DNA from 2 places in the Stenotrophomonas sp. 59 genome. Region 1 is predicted to be linked to the other one. Evidence: predicted binding sites of a transcription regulator. Region 1 holds the regulator's gene; the other holds the start of a gene.

Region 1 (6,152 bases):
CGGTCGGCGCGTTGCCGCCGTGCAGCTGGTCGAGCAGGGCCTCGAATTCGTCGTCGGTGATCAGATCGCTGCCGCCTGCCGCAGGCGCGGCCGCAGCGACCGGTGCGGCAGTGCCACCGTTCATGTCGAACTGCGCGATCAGGTCCGGCGGCGCATAGCCCGGCTCGGTACCGGAGGACACGGCGTCCAGCATCGACTGCAGGTAGTCCAGCGATTGCTGGGCGGCGTCGAAGTGGTGGGCCTGCAGTACCGCCTGCCCGGCACGCGCGATGCCAAGTGCTTCTTCAGCGGCGTGGCACAGCTCGACCATGGCGGTGACGCCAAGGAAGCCGGCGCCGCCCTTGAGCGTGTGGTAGCCGCGGAACACCGCGTTGAGTTGCTCGGTGTCCTGCGGTGCCTGCTCCAGCGACACCAGCTGTTCGCCCAGGCGATCCAGGATTTCCTGGGCCTCGATGATGAAATCGGCAGTGATGTCGTCGGATACCGCGCTCATGCTTACAGCCCCAGATCCGACAACAGGTCGTCGGCGTCGTTCTGCGAGACCGCGTGGCGGTCCAGTCCCTTCAGTGCCGGCCCGGCCAGTTCCGGATCGGTGCGATGCTGTTCCGGCGGCAGGCCGAGTGCGCCAAAGCCCTCGTGCACGCGGCGGACGATGCCGACCACGCGACGGATGATCTGCCCGGTCAGGTCCTGGTAGCTCTGGGTCAGGGCGATCTCGGTCAGGTTGTGGCGGATGCGCTCGAGCTGCGCGTCCTGGCCCGGCTGCAGGCCTTCGGCGCGCAGCTGTTCGGTCAGGCTGCGGCATTCCTCGGCCAGGTCCAGGGTGCGGTGCGTGGCCTGTTCGGTCATCGCAACCACGTGGTCAAGGCGTGCGCAGGCGTCGTCCAGCTCGCCGGCCTCGCTGGGCACGGTCGGCAGTTCACCCAGTGCCTGTCCCAGCTCGCGGGCCAGCCGCGAGAGGCCGCTCATCATCGGCTGCGTACGCAGCGCGACCAGTCCGTCGATGCGTTGCCGCCAGGCGGCTTCGTCACCGGACTCCAGTGCGTCCAGGGCTTCCTGCAGGCGCAGGGCGAGGGCGTTCTTGTCGACCGTGGTATCCATCAGGCGCTGGCCGCCAGGCGTTCGAAGATCTTGCCGAGCTTCTCTTCCAGCGTCTGCGCGGTGAACGGCTTGATGATGTAGCCGTTCACGCCGTTCTGGGCGGCTTCGATGATCTGCTCGCGCTTGGCCTCGGCGGTGACCATCAGCACCGGCAGGGTCTTCAGCTTGGCATCGGCGCGGATCGCCTTCAGCAGCTCGATGCCGGTCATCACCGGCATGTTCCAGTCGGTGACCACGAAATCGAACGGCTGGCTCTGCAGCAGCGACAGCGCGGCATGCCCGTCCTCGGCTTCGGCGGTGTTGGTGAAGCCCAGATCGCCCAGCAGGTTCTTGACGATTCGACGCATGGTCGAGAAGTCGTCGACGATCAGGATGCGCATGTTCTTGTTCAAAGCAGAGTTCCTTTGTTGTTCATTCCGGGCGGCCGGGGGCAGCCGCCTCGGGCATGTTCATTCTTCCAGGCCGGCGTCCGCCGCCTCGAAAATCTTGAGCCGGCCACGCAGGCGCAGCACCGCCTGGCCGTGGATCTGGCAGACCCGCGACTCGCTCACGCCGAGCACCGCGCCGATCTCCTTCAGGTTCAGTTCCTGCTCGTAATAGAGCGAGAGCACCAGTTGTTCGCGCTCGGGCAGGTGGCCGATGGCCTTGCCCAGCTCGCGGCCGAACTCGCCGCGCTCCAGCACCTGCTGCGGGGTCGGGCCGCCCTGGGCGACGGTGTCCAGCTCGCCCTGGTCCTCGATGCGCGATTCCAGGCTCAGCACCTGGCCGCGTGCGGCGTCTTCCATCAACCGCAGGTATTCGGGCAGTGGCATCTCCATCGCGGCGGCCACTTCGGTGGCGCTTGCGGCGCGGCCGCTGCTCTGTTCCAGGCGGCGGATGGTGGCGGCGGCATCGCGGGCACGGCGGTGCACCGAGCGCGGCACCCAGTCTCCACGGCGGATCTCGTCGATCATCGAACCGCGGATGCGGATCGATGCATAGGTCTCGAACGAGGCGCCCTGATCGGCGTCGTAGCTGCGCGAGGCTTCGATCAGGCCCATCATGCCGGCCTGGATCAGGTCGTCCACTTCAACGCTGGCCGGCAACCGCGCGGCCAGGTGGTGGGCGATGCGCCGCACCAGGTCCGAGTGCTGGGCGATGACCTCGTTGGCCGCCGAGCGCTGGACCTCCCGGTACTGGGCTGCACCTTTCATGCGGCCACCCCGCGCTGCTTGAGAATGCGCTCAAGGAAGAACTCGACGCCGCCACGCGGTTCGGTCGGCGCCTGCCAGCGCGCGGTGCGACGCGCGATCTCGGTGATCGCCAGCGCCGCCGGGCTGGACGGGTAGGCCTTCACCACCGGCTGCTGGCGCTGCACCGACAGGCGCAGCCAGTCATCCTGCGGTACGCAGCCCAGGTAGTTCAGCGAGACATCGGCGAGGAACTTCTCGCAGACACGGGTCAGCTTCTCGTACAGCACGCGGCCCTCGTTGGGGTCGCGCACCATGTTGGCCACCACCTGGATGCGGTCCACGCCGCGTTCGCGCGAGAGCACCTTGATCAGCGCGTAGGCGTCGGTGATCGAAGCCGGTTCGTCACAGACCACCACCACGGTGTCCTGCGCCGCCTGGCAGAAGGTCAGCACGCCGTCGGTGATGCCCGCGGCGGTGTCGACCACCATGATGTCCAGTTCGCGTTCCAGCTCTGAGAACACGTTGACCAGGCCGACGTGCTCGGCCGGGGCCAGCTCGGCCATGTGCCGGCGGCCGGATGCGGCCGGCACTACCAGCACGCCGTTCGGGCCTTCGACGATGACGTCTTCCAGCGAGCAGCGGCCGGCGACCAGGTCGGCCAGCGTAAAGGTGGGATTCAGCCCCAGGATCACGTCGATGTTGGCCAGGCCAAGATCGGCGTCCAGCAGCAGCGTGCGCTTGCCCATGCCGGCCAGTGCCACGGCCAGGTTGGCGGACACATTCGTCTTGCCCACGCCGCCCTTGCCACCGGTCACGGCAATGGTGCGCACAGGGCCGAGCGGCTCGCTGCGGGTGGCCGACAGCGGGAAGGTCTTGGTCAGCTTGGCGTACTCACGCGACGGCATGGTTCAACTCCGGGTTGCAGGGCATATCGGCCGCTCGGCGCAAATCTTCAAGGCGAAGTACAAGATTGGCTGCACTGGCCCGGTGCAGGTCGTCCGGAACGTCCTGGCCATCGGTCACCCAGGTGATCGGCAGGGCATGGTCCACGGCCACCGACAGGGCGTTGCCGAAGCGGCCGGTCTCGTCCAGCTTGCTCAGTACCAGGCCCTGCAGGTTGGCGGCGCCGAAGCGGCGGACCACCTCGTCCATGTCGCCGAAGCTGGTGTTGGCCGGCAGCACCAGCAGGGTGCGCACCTGGCGGGCGGCGCGCAGCCACTGCAGCTGGGCGGCCAGTGCGCGGTCGCGCGGGCCCAGCCCGGCGGTATCGATCAGCACCAGCTTGTAGTCCTTCAGGCGTTCCAGCAGCTGGTCCAGGTCGGTGCCGCTGTTGGCCTCGTGCACGGCGATGCCGAGCTGGCGGCCGTAGCCGTACAGCTGCTCGCGGGCGCCGATGCGGGTGGTGTCGGTGGTCACCAGGGCGACGTCACGCGGCGCGTGCTTCTCGGCGAAGCGCGAGGCCAGCTTGGCGATGGTTGTGGTCTTGCCGGCGCCGGTCGGGCCGACCAGGGCGATCACGCCGCCTTCTTCAAGCGGGTCGACCGGGGCGATCGGCAGCTTGCGCGAGATCAGCCCCAGCATCAGGCCGCGGCCGCGATGGGCCTCGGTCTCCAGCGGGATCTGCATGGCCACGTCGCGGGCCAGCCCGGCGTCGAAACCGTACTCGTCCATCAGGTCCAGCGCGGTGGCGCGCACCGGGCAGCCGCGCAGGCGCTCGTCGGTGAAGCGGTTCATCTCGCGCTCGATCACCTGGCGCATGCCGGCCACTTCCTGGCGCAGCTGGCGGATCTCGGCGTCGTCCTGGGCAACCACGGTCAGCACCGGGGCCGGGGCGAGGGTGGGCTCCGGCGCGGTTTCGACGCTGGCATCGGCCAACGCCGGTTCGCTGGCGGCGATGGCCGGCTGCGGTTCGGCGACGGCCGTGGTCGGCAGCGGCGGCGGCTGCAGCGCCGCCGGCACGCTTTCGTGATGCGCCTCGTGCGGCGGATCGATCTGGAAGCGGGCGCGGTTGGCCGGCACGGCGGCGGCCGGTGCGACGATGGCTTCAGCGAACGGAGCGAAGATCTGTTCCGGCAGCGCCGGTTCGTTGACGGCGGCGCGCGCCAGAGTGGCTGCGAAGCCGGTGCTGCCGCGGGTCGGCACGATCTCGTCGGCGCTGTCCAGGGTGCGGCCGGTGGCACCAACGGCCGCACGGGCGAGGGCGGCCACGGCCGAGGTGGTGGCGGCCACCGGCTCCGGCGCCGGGGCAGTGCTGCGGCGGCGGGTCACCGCGGCGATCACCGCGTCTGCGGCGGTGCGCGGCTTGGGTGCCGGCGGAGGGGCGACGTCACGACGCGAGGCTTCCAGTGCGCGCTGCACGGCGCTCTCATCGTAGTTGGCCGCGGCGACGATCTCGATGCCTTCCTCGATCCGGCGGTTGGACAGGATCACGGCGTCAGGACCATGTTCCTTGCGCACCAGGTTCATGGCCGAGCGCATGTCGGCGGCGACGAATCGTTTGATTTTCATGCTGTGGTCACGGGACGAAGACGGCGGGGTGGCGGTCGGAGAACTCGGGTGGTCGGTGGTCTGCACGGTGCGGGTTCCCCTTGGTATCTGTCTGTTGCGTTGGTTCGAAAGTGGTGTCTGTTTTCTGGCGCATCGGAGGGCGGCGTCAGCTGATCGTTCCGACCAGCTTCAGGCGCTTGTCCTCCGGCACCTCGCTGTAGGCCAGGACCGACAGCGACGGAACGCTGTGGCGGACCAGGCGCGCCAGCGCGGCGCGCACCGGGCCCGGTACCAGCACGACCGCCGGCTCGTTTCGCGCTTCCTGCTTGCTGACACATTCGGCCAGGCTCTGGTGCAGTCGCTCTGCGAGTCCGGGTTCCAGCGCGGCGCCGTTGCCCTGCGTGGACTCCTGCAAGACACGTTCCAATTGCGGGTTGAGGGTGAACACCGGAAGCTCCGCCGACATTCCGGCGATCTCCTGCACGATGAAGCGGCCCAGCGCGGTGCGCGCGGCAGCGGTCAGCACGGCCGGGTCCTGGCTGCTGGGCGCGTGTTCGACCAGTGCCTCGGCGATCTTGCGCAGCTGGCGGATCGGAATGCGCTCCACCAGCAGGTTCTGCAGCACGCGCACCACCGCCGACAGCGGCAGCGCCTTTGGCGTCAGATCTTCGACGAGCTTGGGCGCGCTCTTGGCCAGGTTGGCCAGCAGGTGCTGCACTTCCTCGTGGCCGAGCAGTTCCGGCGCGTGCTCGCGGATCAGGTGCGAGAGGTGGGTGGCGACCACGGTGGCCGGGTCGACCACGGTGTAGCCCAGCGTTTCGGCCTGGGCACGCTGGTGCGGCTGGATCCAGGTGGCATCCAGGCCGAACGCGGGGTCCTTGCCGGCGATGCCTTCCAGTGCGCCGAGGGCACTGCCGGGGTCCAGCGCCAGTTCGCGGTCCGGATGGATTTCTGCGGTGGCCACCGGCACGCCATGTACCAGCACGCGGTAGCCGTTGGCCGGCAGCTCCAGGTTGTCGCGGATGTGCACCGAGGGAATCAGGAAGCCGACATCCTGGGTCAGCTTGCGGCGCACGCCCTTGATGCGCGCCATCAGTTCACCGCCCTGGTTGCTGTCCACAAGCGGGATCAGCCGGTAGCCGACCTCCAGGCCCAACGGATCGACCGGGCGCAGCTCGTCCCAGCTCAGTTCGGCGGTCGGTGCCGGCGCGGCCGGGCGGCCCAGTGCATTGAGCGCAGCGGCGTCATTGCCTGCGGCTGCCGGATCGGTGGTGGCAGCCTTGCCCTTGCGATAGACCTTCCACGCGATGAAGCCGAGGATCGCGGACAGCGTCAGGAAAGCGACGTTGGGCATGCCCGGCACCAGGCCGACCACACCGATGATGCCGGCGG
Region 2 (6,152 bases), 1.9 Mb from region 1:
ATCGCGGCCTCGATCTGGCCACTGCGCTGCACGCGCTGGCCGCGCCGTTCCCGCGCCCGAAGCTGCAGCTGCAGATCGGCGAGAGCGTGCGCGTGGCTGACCCGCTGATGGCAGAGACTGTGCTGCGCCTGGTACAGGAAGCGCTGACCAATGCCGCCCGGCATGGCAACGCAGACACCGTATGGCTGACGATCAACGAAGAGGATTCCCGGTTGCGTATCGACATCCGTGATGACGGCCAGCGCGCCGAGCGCATCCGCGAGGGCAACGGCATCGCCGGCATGCGTGAGCGCCTGGCCGCAGTGCGCGGCCAGCTGGAACTGGCCCGCACCGCACAGGGTGGCATGCACCTGACCGCGTGGGTGCCGGCATGAGCGGCGGCGCGATCCGTGTTGCCCTGGCCGACGACCAGGCGCTGGTCCGTGCCGGCCTGCGCGCGCTGTTGCAGGGGCTGGGCGTGGAGGTGGTGCTGGAGGCCGAAGACGGCCAGGCGCTGCTGGATGCGCTGGCCACCCAGCCGGTGGACGTGGTGCTCAGTGACATCCGCATGCCCGGGATGGACGGCATCGAAGCGCTGCGCCAGCTGCGTGCACGCGGTGACGCCACCCCGCTGCTGCTGCTGACCACCTTCGATGAAAGTGATCTGCTGCTGCGCGCCAGCGAGGCAGGAGCGCAGGGATTCCTGCTCAAGGACGCAGCACCGGCCGACCTGCGCGAGGCGATCGAGCGCGTTGCCACCGGTGAGACCCTGCTGCTGCCGGTCAGCACCGAGCCGGTACGCGCCCGCTACCGCTTCCATGATGAAGCGCCGCCCACCGATACCTTCGGTGAGCGCGAAGTAGCGATCCTGCGCCTGCTGGCCGGTGGCTACAGCAACAAGGAGATCGCGCGCAGCCTGTTCCTGGCCGAGGGCACGGTGAAGAACTATGTCTCGGCCATCCTCGACAAGCTCGGCACCCGCGACCGCACCCGCGCGGTGCTGAAGGCGATTACCCTGCGCATCATCTGAGCTGCCGGCACCAGGAAAAAGCATGAACCCGATCCTGCACGTTGAAATCCCCGCCAGTGACCTGGCCCGTGCCATCGCGTTCTACCAGCAATGGCTGCGGGTGGACGTGGATGCGCCGATCCTGCTGCATGACTGCCAGATGGCGTACCTGCCGTTTTCGGATGACGCGGAGGGTGCCAGCATGGCGCTGGTGCAAGGTGCGGACTACCGGCCCTCCGAGCAGGGCGCGCGCATCTATATCGGCGTGGATGATCTGGATGCCAGCCTCTCGCGCGCGCTGCAGGCAGGTGCCGAACTGCGCTTCGGTCCGGCCGATGCCGGCGACTGGCGCGTGGCCGAGATCCGCGACAGTGAAGGCAACCGCATCGCGCTGCAGGCCCGGGCAGTTCTGTAGAGCCGGGCCCACGCTCGGCTGCTGTTGGCCCAGCCGCCCAAGCTCAGCCGAGCATGGGCTCGGCTCTACAGGGTCGCGGCACGCGAGCGCTGCAGCCAATCGTTGATCGCCGGGTCCAGTCGCGGGTCGTCGGGCAGTTGCATGCCGAAACGCTGCTGCAGCACCTCGCGGACATCGCCGACATCGTGCAGCGGGCGCTTGTCCGGCGCCTGCCCGGGGCGGTACTCGGTGTAGTTGCCGCTGCCGATGGTGCGGCGCCAGTCGGGCCCGGTCAGCGAGGCGCGCAGCTGGCCCGGAAAGCTGGAATCGGGGTGGGTGCATACGTACCAGTTGCCCACCACGTTGTCGATCGGTGCAGGTGCCTGCAGATCGAAGCGGTACATCGCCCGCCAGCCGTCGCTGGATTCGGCTGACAGCACGAAGTCGCCCTGCTCGGGCAGGCGCTGCAGCAGATAGCGCTCATGCGGCGTGACCTGCGGCTGCGCATCGTGCAGGCACAGCGGCACGGTCGGGGTCAGGCTGCCGAAACCGGCATCCACCAGCCAATCATCGCCCTCCACATGCACGCGCAGCAGCAGGTGGGTCCGTGCAGTCAGCTCGCCGTCCTGTGCGGCCAGCAGGACGCGCGCACTCAGCGGCTGCGCATCGAAGCCCAGTGCCTGCAGCAGGGCCAGCAGTCCGCCATTGAGTTCGAAGCAGTAGCCACCCCGGCGCTCGTCGAGCAGCTTGCGCTGCACGCTGTCCAGGTCGATCGGCACCGCGTCGCGCAGCAGGCAGCTGAGCGTCTCGAATGGCAGCAGCGCGTTGTGGCGCTGCTGCAGCAGGGTCAGTCCGTCCAGCGTCAGCGGTGGTGGCGCATCCAGCTGCAGGCGTTGCAGATAGCGGGGGACATCGAGCGTGGTCATGGCGGCACCGGTCGGGGGAGGGAGGTCCACTGTGCTCCCCCAACCGGGGTTGAGGTCAAGCGCGGCGGCGATGTCATCCCCCCGTCGCCTGTGCCCGGTACAAAGGCCGCGTCCGTCAGCGATCGGCGTGGGCGAACGAAAAAAATCCCTAAAGTTGCGTCAGATCCGGCCGATACAGGTGCGTCCTTCCGCCTGGAGTCTGTCATGTCGGCCGTTGTCCCCCACCTCAGGTCCCTGCGCGCGCGCCTTGGCACGTTGCGCTCGGCGTCCCCCGGCCTGCTGCGCTGGCTGCAGCCGCATCGGCTCAGCGTGGCCAACAAGCTCAAGGCGACCCTGTGGGTCTGTGGGCTTGGCCTGGTCGCGATCGCTGCCGTCTACGCCTGGACCGGCCACGCCAGCGCACAGGCTGCACGCAGCCAGGCCAGCTACCAGCGCGGCAGCGATCTGGCTGCGAGCCTGGCCACGCGGGTGGCCGAAGCGCGCCGCCTGCAGACCCAGTATGCACGCAGTTTCGATGATGCCGACCGCAACCAGTTGCTGGTGACCCAGAAAGCCCTGCAGGCCGATCTGCAGGCGCTGCGTGCGATGCCGATGGATGCCAGCCGGCGCAAGGCCCTGCAGGCGCTGACCGAGGCCGCTGACGCGTTCTCGCAGGGTGTGGTGGCGCTGTTCGAACGTGTCGATGAAATGGGTCGCGGCGACGCTGGCCTTGCCGCGCAGCTGCAGCAGGCGGCCGATGCCCTGCAGACCCAGGTGGACGCCCAGCAGCGGCCGTCGCTGGCGCTGTCCCTGCAGAAGATGCGCCGTCAGGAGGCGCTGTTGCTGCTCGATGGTGATTCCACGCACGCCGATCGTGCGAGCGAAGAAAAACTGCCATTCGATCTGGCGCTGGCTGGTCTGCCTGCCGATGTGCAGGACGCCCTGCGCAGCGGAATGGAGGGCTACCAGGTCGCGTTGCTGGGCTACACCGCCGCGCGTGTCGGGCTGGATGTGGAAGCACAGTCACTGCTGGAAACCGCCGCTGGCGTGGCACCGGCGCTGGCCGCATTCCAGCAGGCACAGGTCGCGGCGCTGGCCAGTGCACAGGCACGCCAGCAGGCCGGCGCACGCGCCATGAGCGTGCTGTTCGCACTCACGCTGCTGCTGGTTGCCGGTGTATTGATCACCAGCCTGGTGCTGGTCCTGCGCGCGGTGCGCCAGCCGATCCAGGACACCCTGCGTTTCGCCAGCGACATCGCTGACGACCGCCTGGACACCACCCTGCGCGTCTACAACGCCAACGACGAGATCGGCCTGCTGGCCCAGCGCCTGGTCGACATGCAGCAGCGCCTGCGCGCGCGCATTGAGACCGAGCGGGCGGTGGCGCGCGGCAACACCCGCGTGCGCCAGGCATTGGACAGCGCGCAGACCGGCCTGATGGTGATCGATGCGGAAGGGCAGGTTGCCTACGCCAACCCGGCACTGCTGCTGCAGCTCGAGCGCCAGGTCGAAGAGCTGGTGGGCAGCGACGCGGTGCGCCTGCATCCAGCGCTGGGCAGCCTGGTCAGCGTGCGCCAGCGCGAGGAGCGCGAGATCGGCCATGCAGGGGTGCGCTACCAGCTGATTGCCAACGCCATCATCGACGAAGGCCAGTTCCTTGGCGTGGCGGTGGAATGGCGCAGCCGTGCGCTGGAAACCCTGTTGGAAACCGAAGTGGCCGCGCTGGTCGACGCCGCCGCTCACGGTGACCTGCATGGGCGCATCGCGCTGGAGGGCAAGCAGGGCTTCGTGCGCACGCTGTCGACCAGCATCAATCGCCTGCTGGCGACCTTTGAAACCAATCTCGGCGACCTGCAGGCACTGCTTGCCGCGCTGGCCCGCGGTGACCTCAGCGTGCGCATGGAGGGTGAACTGCAGGGGGTGTTCGCGCGCATGCGCGACGATGCCAATGCGACGGTCGCGCAGCTGGGCCGCATCGTCACCCGCATCCAGCATGCTACCGCCAGCCTCGATACCGGTGTTGGCGAGATCGTCGCCGGCCATCACGACCTGTCGCAGCGCACCGAACAACAGGCAGCCAACCTGGAAGAGACCGCCGCATCGATGCATGAGCTGACCGACACCGTCGGCCGCAACGCGGATGCCGCAGGGCGTGCGGACGCGCTGGTCAAGGGTGCCGCTGCGGTGGCACAGCGCGGTGGTGAGGCGGTGGGCCAGGTGGTGGCGACCATGCAGGGCATCAGCGAGGCGTCGCGCCGGATCGGCGATATCACCCAGCTGATTGATGGCATCGCGTTCCAGACCAACATCCTTGCGCTCAACGCGGCCGTGGAGGCGGCACGTGCGGGCGAGCAGGGCCGCAGCTTTGCCGTGGTGGCGGCAGAAGTACGCCTGCTGGCCCAGCGCAGTGCCGAGGCGGCGAAGCAGATCAAGGGATTGATCGAGGATTCGGTGGCGCGGGTCGGGCAAGGCAACCAGCAGGCCGAGCAGGCGGGCACCACCATGGGCGAGATCGTTGGCAGCGTGCAGCAGCTGGCCGAGCTGCTGGCCGGTATCCGCAGTGCATCGCAGGACCAGCATGCCGGCATCGCGCAGGTGAACCAGACCATCGTGCAGATGGAAGCCAGCACCCAGCGCAACGCCAGCCTGGTGGAAGAAGCCGGTGCCTCCACCGCGCAGATGCAGGCGCAGGTACACACGCTGGCCGAAGCGGTGGGCGCGTTCCGGCTGCAGCCGGAACAGCGGGCGGCACGCGCGGCGGCCTAGGCGGTGCTGTTCCGTGGGCCGGCGGGGAATCAGCCGAGTGCAGGCTCGGCTCTACATCATCGGGTCCGGGAAACACTGTAGAGCCGAGCCCATGCTCGGCTCACGCCAATGCGCGGTGGCAGGAATCAATACACGTCGCGACGGTAGCGCCCGCTCTCCAGCAGTGTTTCCACCGCCTCATCACCGAGCGCTTCACGCAGCACCCGGTCCACGCCTTCGGCCATGCCCTGCAGCGAACCGCACACGTGGATGACGGCACCACGCTGCATCCAGTCGCGCAGGGCATCGGCCGCCACACGCAGGCGATCCTGTACATAGCCGCCGTCGCCATCGCGCGAGAACGCCAGGTCCACCCGCACAAGATGACCGTTGGCCTGCCAGGCCTCGATCTCGTCGGCGAACAGGAAATCGTGCGCACGCTGGCGTTCACCAAACAGCAGCCAGTGCCCATGTTCTCCCGCATGGGCGGCTTCGCGCAGCAGGCTGCGCAGGCCGGCGATGCCGGTGCCGTTGCCGATCAATACCATGGGTGCACCGGTCACTCGATGGAAACCCGGATTGCGGTGCACGCGGGAGGCGATGCTGGCGCCTATCGGCGCATGCACTGACAGCCAGCCCGAGCCCAGGCCGGTACGTCCGGCTTCGTCATGGACCAGCCGTACCACCAGCTCGACCGCACCGTCATCCGTACAGGACGCGATGGAGTACTCCCGCCCCGGCAGCAGTGACAGCCCTGCCAGCCACAGGCACGCATCCTGCACCGCCAGCGCAGCATCGGCATCGGGCAGCTCGCGCTCGCTGGCCAGCGCCAGCAGCGTGCGCGGCTGGCCGTCGATCAGCAGCGGCTGCAGGGGATCCAGCCCATGTGCCTTCAGTACCGCACCGGCGTGCCGCGCGTTGTGGCGGGGCGCGACATGCAGGATGTCGCCCGCCTGCCACTGCACCTCGGCCGGTGCCGCAAGACGGATGCGCCAGATCGCACCGCCGATGCTGCCTGGATTGAGGCGGTCGCGGGCGAGCAGGCGCCACTCGTGCATCTGCGTGGCGGCCGGCAGCACGCTGTCATCGGTGGCGATGCCGGTCAGCGCGCCCAGCTGTT

What was found. The regulator FliA, encoded in region 1, starts transcription of late flagellar genes. The targets are predictions, from matches to a motif close to TAAAGTTTNNCNNNCNNNGGCCGATAA.
Region 2: a site for FliA is predicted at 2,458-2,484, ahead of QP552_RS18725 (methyl-accepting chemotaxis protein). Genes of this name have one in related genera too.

The regions. Positions count from the first base shown of each region.
Region 1 covers NZ_CP127408.1:2,153,126-2,159,277, forward strand. Annotated here, with positions in the region: gene QP552_RS10025 (chemotaxis protein CheA) at 1-493, opposite strand, end outside; gene QP552_RS10030 (protein phosphatase CheZ) at 496-1,101, opposite strand; gene cheY (chemotaxis response regulator CheY) at 1,101-1,493, opposite strand; gene QP552_RS10040 (RNA polymerase sigma factor FliA) at 1,551-2,294, opposite strand; gene QP552_RS10045 (MinD/ParA family protein) at 2,291-3,178, opposite strand; gene flhF (flagellar biosynthesis protein FlhF) at 3,165-4,781, opposite strand; gene flhA (flagellar biosynthesis protein FlhA) at 4,927-6,152, opposite strand, start outside.
Region 2 covers NZ_CP127408.1:4,082,907-4,089,058, reverse strand. Annotated here, with positions in the region: gene QP552_RS18745 (histidine kinase) at 1-374, shown strand, start outside; gene QP552_RS18740 (response regulator transcription factor) at 371-1,009, shown strand; gene QP552_RS18735 (VOC family protein) at 1,032-1,403, shown strand; gene QP552_RS18730 (arylamine N-acetyltransferase) at 1,469-2,308, opposite strand; gene QP552_RS18725 (methyl-accepting chemotaxis protein) at 2,513-5,053, shown strand; gene QP552_RS18720 (sulfite reductase flavoprotein subunit alpha) at 5,179-6,152, opposite strand, start outside.